DNA from 3 places in the Exiguobacterium sp. R-39 genome. Region 1 is predicted to be linked to each of the others. Evidence: riboswitches for the same ligand, from Rfam matches in the RefSeq annotation. Region 1 holds a riboswitch; each other region holds the start of a gene.

Region 1 (2,263 bases):
ATATACTCCTGTTTTCGATCTGAGGGCAACAATCGGAACATCTGTCCAACCCCGGACCGGATCGACAGCGACCGGTCGAGCACACCTTTTTTTAATGGTTCAAATGCTTCTTGCGGGGCAAACTCTTTCATCAAGGCGATGATGTTGTCGTGTTCCGTCACCGTGCCGTCGAAGTCACATAAAATCCGAGTCGTCATTTCGTGATCCCCCAGGCGTCAAGGGCGACCCGTAATTCTTCCTGCCGCGTTGCGGCACTTGTCAGCGATTCTCCGGTCAGTGCGGCGTCGAGCGCCTGACGAAATGCAAGGACACCGGCCGCTGCCCCTTGCGGATGACCGTGAACGCCGCCTCCGGCATTGATGACCGAATCGGTACCGAAATCACGGACGAGCTGAGCGACGAGGCCGGGATGGATGCCGGCGGACGGAACCGGCAGAATCGTCTTCGTTTCTCCGATTCGCGTCGCTTCAACGGCGATCCCGCGGGCCAAATCTTTGGCGAGTGCAACGTTACCATAGGGAGACGGGAACAATGTCAAGTCAGCACCGGCCAGTCGGGGTAACGTTCCAAGCAGAACAGGAGCCGAAATACCGTATTCAGGACTTGCGATCAAGGCACCGCTTAAGGCCGGGTGATTAAAAATCGGGACGGAAATGTCCGCATCGGCAGCCAACTCGCGCAGGACATCGAGTCCGTATGTAAACGTGTTGAGCAGGAAGGCCGTGGCACCTGCTTCAATCAGGCGTTTTGCCTGTTCCTTCAAGCCGAAGACGGGACCGCTTAACGTAATTGCATAAAGCGCCCGTTTGCCGGTGCGTTCATAATGGGCGTCGAGGACTTCCCGTCCGATCCGTGCCCGGTCGAGTGCCGGCGTCAACGGATTGTCGTATAGAATCTCATCATCTTTAACGAGATCGATGCCGCCCGCGAGCTGTGCTTCGAGTTGTTCCTGTAAAAAGACGAGGTCCCGTCCGATGACTCCTTTAAATATGCTCATCAACAGGGGACGGTCATGGACCTGAATCAATTGACGGACTCCTTCAATCCCGAATTTGGCACCGGGAAAGTCGTTCGTGAATGACGAGGGAAGCTGTAAGTCGGTTAACTTGATTTGTCCATCGAGCGACAGTTTACCGAAGACCGTCGTTAAGATAGCGGAAAAGTCCCGTGAGACGTTGTGTTCCGGATAACGGATCGTAATGTAACCTTTGCCGTCATGTTCTTCTGTATGGACGACCTGTCCTTTAAAGGATTCCAGTTGTTGTTGTTCCAAGTGATTTAAATCGGTCCATGAACCGACCGTCAGACCGAGCGCGATTTGCTCTGCCCGTTTCGGCAACTGATCAGTCGTTCCGAGTTGGTATGTTGCGGTAATGTACGCCATATGAATCGTCTCTCCCTTATTGAAAAATACAAAAATGGTCCCTCGTCAATGACAAGAGACCATGAAAAATTGCGCGTGGACTCTTATCTGTCAGCGTATTAGCTGCAAGAATTAGCACCGTGCCAAGTGGTCGGTTGCTGCGACATCGTAGGGCTCGTCCCTCCGTCTGCTCTTGATAAGAATTGGATGAAATTGTGAAATCTAATTGCAATTTTTACATGAGATCCATCACTTGTCAAACTATATTTTGAAAATTTATTTTTTTGAAAATACTTCTTCTATAGACGGTTCCGTTTTTGAATCCGTTTCACTAAAAATTGGAATTGACAGACGGCCAGCAACGCACGTAGTATTCAAATCAACATCAAATCACATGACAACTACATATGACTCTTATCGTGAGTTGGCAGAGGGAATTGGCCCGAAGACGCCGCAGCAACCGACCATCCGGCACGGTGCTACATCCAACAGACATTCGTCTGAGAGATAAGAGGACGGAGTATTCTGCCGCGCCTCTTTTCTTTGACGAAAAGAGGCGTTTTTTCGTGTGATCAACAAGGAGGAAACCAGAATGGGATACCAAGCATTTACAGTACAGGACGCGATTGAACGGGTCCGGACACTCGGATTAATCGGCAATGAACCGGTGACGGCAGAAGAGATCGGGGACGGGAATTTAAATCTCGTTTTCCGGATTCAGGAAGGAGAAAAACGGCTGATTTTAAAGCAGGCGTTGCCATATGCGAAAGTCGTCGGGGAAAGCTGGCCGCTGTCGCTCGAACGGGCCTGGATTGAACAATCGGCCTTAAAAGAATTCGCAAAAGTCGCTGTTCCTTTCGTTCCGCACGTCTACCATGCGAGCAAGGAAGAAGCGTTTAC
Region 2 (2,263 bases), 770 kb from region 1:
ATGGTACGAGTCGAGCAGACAATAACTGCGTTTATCTGTTGCCCCAATCGTCCGGTACAAATAATCGGAACAGGCCGGCGGGACGACGTGATCCTCAGCAGAATATAAAATAAGTGTCGGAATTTGAATCGTCGCTAAGTGTAGTCGCGTGTCATCAATGAGTCGTAACAGTTCTGAAGCACAAACTGCGGGGACAAGATCATAGATGATTTCAAAAGCGGTCTGCTTGATATCAGGGGTGCTTTCCGGCAGATAGACCGGACAATCGGTGAAGGATAAGGCTTCGTAAGCAGGGACGGACAAGGCGGCATTGATCGTGATGATTCCTGCAATCGGGAGACCTTCAGCGGCAAGTGACAGGGCAAGTGTCGCCCCCATCGATTGTCCGACGATGAAGATCGATTCGCACCGTCCGGCTAACTGTTCGAAGCCGTCACGCAAGCTCTGTTTCCAGTCATCTGCCGTCGTCGCTTCGAATTCCAGGACATCGGTCCCATGACCGTGCAGGCGAGGGGCATAGACGGAGAAACCTTGTTCTGCGAACTGTTCTCCTACAGCCCGAACGCTTTGCGGCGTTGCGTTAAAACCATGACAGAGCAAAATGCCGACGGATCCGCGTCCTAAGGAAAAGGCTTCGGCACCCGGTATAACAGGATAAACCATACTCATCATCTCGTCCTCCATTTCAAAAATAAAAACCCGTTTGGCTTTGGACGCAAACGAGTTTCTCGTGTGTATCATCCAAAGCAACCGCTTTGCTGGTCGGAGCACCTTGCATAACAGCAGGTTGCCGTGGAGTCCTAGAGCCAGGTCTCTCGTCCACTCTTGATATATCGTATAGGAATTGTCGGATTAATCATTGAGAAGATGATAGCATTGGCGGAAATGAATTGTCAAACTCTCTTGAACAGGCGTCAAAATTCAGACAACGATCCAGTTTGTCCCGGGACAACAATCGATATGGGTCATATGGTTTATTTTTGAAAATATGGTTGACCTTTAAAAGATCTTTCTGTAGTGTAAAAATTAGTTTTACGACATAAGTTCAACCGGCAACAACACACATACGAATTTCATACCGCAACACTTATCCAGAGAGGTGGAGGGACTGGCCCTACGAAACCTCGGCAACAGACTCATTATGAGCACTGTGCCAATTCCATCAGACAATTGTCTGAGAGATGAGTCGAGTGGATTCTGCCATTGTGCGGATCCAGGTCTCTTCTTGTTTCTTAAGAAGAGACCTTTTTTGTATTTTAAAGGGGGAACAAGTGGTGATTACATTCAAAAATGTAAAAAAAATCTATGAAACAAAGGAACAATCGATTGCTGCGCTGAACGGGGTCGATCTCGAAATCCGAAAGGGAGAAATCTTCGGTGTCATCGGTTTCAGTGGAGCCGGTAAAAGTTCCTTATTACGATGCGTCAACCTGCTTGAACGGCCGACATCGGGCAGTGTGACGGTCGATGGCCAAGATTTGACGACGCTCTCGGCGAAACAGTTACGGGAAGCCAAACAACACATCGGGATGATTTTTCAGCACTTCAATCTGCTGGATTCGAATACGGTTTTTGCGAACGTCGCAAAACCCCTTGTCTTAAAGGGCGTCAAAAAAGACGAGGTCCATCGGCGGGTCAATGAACTGCTGGATTTCGTCGACTTGGCGGATAAGGCCGATCATTACCCGGATCAGTTATCGGGCGGACAGAAACAACGGGTCGGGATTGCCCGGGCACTTGCCACCCAGCCGTCCGTCCTGTTGTGTGACGAAGCGACCTCGGCGCTTGATCCGCAGACGACACAACACATATTACGCCTGCTGAAACAAATCAATCAGGAATACGGCATCACGATCTTACTGATTACCCATGAGATGGGTGTCATCCGTGAGATTTGTGACCGGGTCGCCGTCATCGAAGCCGGCAAGCTGATTGAATCGGGTACCGTGTTCGACGTCTTCTCGAATCCGCAAACGGCGACGGCAAAAAACTTCGTCCGTTCCGTCATGCAGGATGAGATTCCGGCGTCGGTTCAAAAAGTCATCGATCAACGGGATACCGGGCACCATATCTACAAAATCAACTTCCTCGGGGCAGGGACCGGACAACCGCTTTTATCGCAAGTCGCGAAACGGTTTGATGTCGACCTCAACATCCTGCACGGCAGCATCACGGAACTGCAAAACATTCCGTTTGGCAGTCTGCTTGTTGAACTGATCGGTGATGCGGCGGAAATCAAACGGGTACTGCATTACATCGATCA
Region 3 (2,263 bases), 530 kb from region 1:
CGATGCCATCGTCGTCATCACGAGCCGTGTATCCCATGCGGCTTCAGCACACGTCATCGCGCAGGCGAAGAAACATGATATTCCGTTTGCGATGGAGCGGCTCGACGGACGACGTTCGTTGTATACGGCATGCCAGCGCCAACTTGAAAAAGCACGCTTAAATCAGTTAAAAACAGGAAAATCCTGAAAAAAAGTGAAACTCCTCTCTTCATGAGCCGTAAATAGAGATAGAACTTATTTTGAGGAGGATCTCCATGATTAAAGAATTAAAATTATCCGCCCGTGAAGCGCTCAGTGGTCGCTGGGTCTTCATGGCACTTATGTTTTTACTGTTTCTCATCATTCAAAGTATTCCAACGATGTTTTCTTCTGATGCGAATGAAGATATTCAAGCGATTGATTTCATCGGTTTTTTACTGAACATTCTCTTGCTTCCACTTGCGATCGGTTGGACATGGCTTGCGATGTCTGTCGCTCGAAAAGAACAGGCAAAAATCGTTGATTTATTTGAGCCATACAAAATTTTCTTAAAGGCAGTCGGTCTTTCGATTGTCCAAAGTATTTTCCTTGGTTTATGGTTCTTACTATTTATCATCCCGGGTATCATCAAGTCATTTTCGTATCTAATGACGTTTTATATTTTACGAGATGAACCTTCAATCGGCATTTTGGATGCGATTACACGTTCGCGCCAAATGATGGACGGACATAAGATGGAAGCGTTCATGCTCGTCCTCTCATTCATTGGTTGGTTCCTGCTCGGCTTGATTACCATCGGAATCGCTTTCCTATGGGTTGGCCCATACTTCAGCGTCACGCTTGCAAAATTCTATGACCGGATCCGCGGCGAAGAAGCACCCATCGAACAATCGACATTTGTTGCCCAATATTAAGACCATGAGGATGAGAGCCCGGCTCTCGTCCTTTTTTAATACTGTTATTAATTCCGATTGGAAAACAAGGTTTAATGGTTGCTTTACTCTGCTAAAAAGTGTACGATAATTCCAATAATTCTTATCAAGAGAAGTCGAGGGACTGGCCCGAAGACACTTCAGCAACCCCGCGAGCAGCGGAAGGTGCTACTTCCTAAAGGAATCTTTTCCTTTACAGATAAGAGCAGACATGATTAATCCGTCGCTCTTTTCGATTTTCGAGAAGAGCGACTTTTTTTTACAAGGGGGATATGACGGATGGAGTATGGATTTTGGTTACCGATTTTTGGCGGATGGTTACGGAATGTCGAGGACGAACAGATGCCGGCGACATTCGATTATGCGAAACAGGTCGCACAAACGGCTGAACAAATCGGGTTTTCAACGACCTTGATTGCGGAATTGAACTTAAATGACATCAAAGGACTTGAAGCACCAAGTCTTGAAGCCTGGACGACGGCAGCGGCGATTGCCGCGACGACGGAACGACTGGAAATCATGACAGCGGTCCGTCCGGGGTTCCATAATCCGGCGACGACCGCGAAGATGGCAGCAAACATCGATCAACTTAGCCACGGGCGCTTTACGTTAAACGTCGTCTCTGCCTGGTGGGAAGAAGAAGCGCGGCAATACAACGGGATCTTCACAGCTCACGACGAACGCTACGCGCGGACGGAAGAGTTTGTCACGATCATGAAAGGATTATGGGCAGATGCTTCGCCGTACAGCTTCGACGGGAACTACTATACGCTCGAGAAGACGCAACTGCATCCGAAGCCGGTTCAACGACCGGGCATCAAGTTGTACGCAGGCGGGGAAAGTGAAGCCGGCAAACAAACCATCGTCAATCATTGTGACGCTTATGTCATGCACGGCGGAACAGTGGAAGAAGTGTCCGTTAAGATTGAGGATATGAAGGCGCGCCGACAAGCGACAGGGCAACCGCCGCTTGAAAGTTTTGGATTGGCTGCTTATATCATCTGCCGCGATACGGAAGAAGAGGCTATTCAAGAATGGCAACGAATTACGGACGTCAAGGAAGACAGTGCCGGATACGCCGGGTACGACGACTTCGTCAGCAAATCACAACTCGAACAGCAGGTAAAACGGAACGATTATTCGGTCTCGAACCGCGGACTCCGTCCTGATTTGATTGGAACACCGGAACAGATTGCGGAACGGATTCTTGCGTTTGAGCAGGTGGGTGTCTCCTTATTATTACTTCAATTTTCACCACAACTGGAAGAAATGGAACGCTTCGCGCGCGACGTCATGCCGCTTGTCGAAGAAAAACGAAAGGTAGGTCAAACCAAATGACAAAAATTCATATC

Evidence for each region. Region 1 has a riboswitch for S-adenosylmethionine ahead of ACP26N_RS02380 (2,3-diketo-5-methylthiopentyl-1-phosphate enolase). Riboswitches for the same ligand answer to the same signal wherever they lie in the genome.
Region 2: it holds a riboswitch for S-adenosylmethionine, as region 1 does, so the genes downstream of both, ACP26N_RS14335 (methionine ABC transporter ATP-binding protein) here and ACP26N_RS02380 (2,3-diketo-5-methylthiopentyl-1-phosphate enolase) in region 1, are expected to answer to the same signal.
Region 3: it holds a riboswitch for S-adenosylmethionine, as region 1 does, so the genes downstream of both, ACP26N_RS15620 (LLM class flavin-dependent oxidoreductase) here and ACP26N_RS02380 (2,3-diketo-5-methylthiopentyl-1-phosphate enolase) in region 1, are expected to answer to the same signal.

The regions. Positions count from the first base shown of each region.
Region 1 is NZ_CP187965.1:440,344-442,606, forward strand. Features, by position in the region: gene ACP26N_RS02375 (2-hydroxy-3-keto-5-methylthiopentenyl-1-phosphate phosphatase) at 1-197, opposite strand, end outside; gene ACP26N_RS02380 (2,3-diketo-5-methylthiopentyl-1-phosphate enolase) at 194-1,384, opposite strand; SAM riboswitch class I at 1,465-1,566, opposite strand; SAM riboswitch class I at 1,775-1,877, shown strand; gene mtnK (S-methyl-5-thioribose kinase) at 1,956-2,263, shown strand, end outside.
Region 2 is NZ_CP187965.1:2,759,623-2,761,885, reverse strand. Features, by position in the region: gene ACP26N_RS14340 (alpha/beta hydrolase) at 1-669, opposite strand, end outside; SAM riboswitch class I at 732-835, opposite strand; SAM riboswitch class I at 1,085-1,188, shown strand; gene ACP26N_RS14335 (methionine ABC transporter ATP-binding protein) at 1,275-2,263, shown strand, end outside.
Region 3 is NZ_CP187965.1:2,993,377-2,995,639, reverse strand. Features, by position in the region: gene ACP26N_RS15630 (DUF2325 domain-containing protein) at 1-187, shown strand, start outside; gene ACP26N_RS15625 (DUF975 family protein) at 255-893, shown strand; SAM riboswitch class I at 1,012-1,117, shown strand; gene ACP26N_RS15620 (LLM class flavin-dependent oxidoreductase) at 1,191-2,249, shown strand; gene ACP26N_RS15615 (ATP-grasp domain-containing protein) at 2,246-2,263, shown strand, end outside.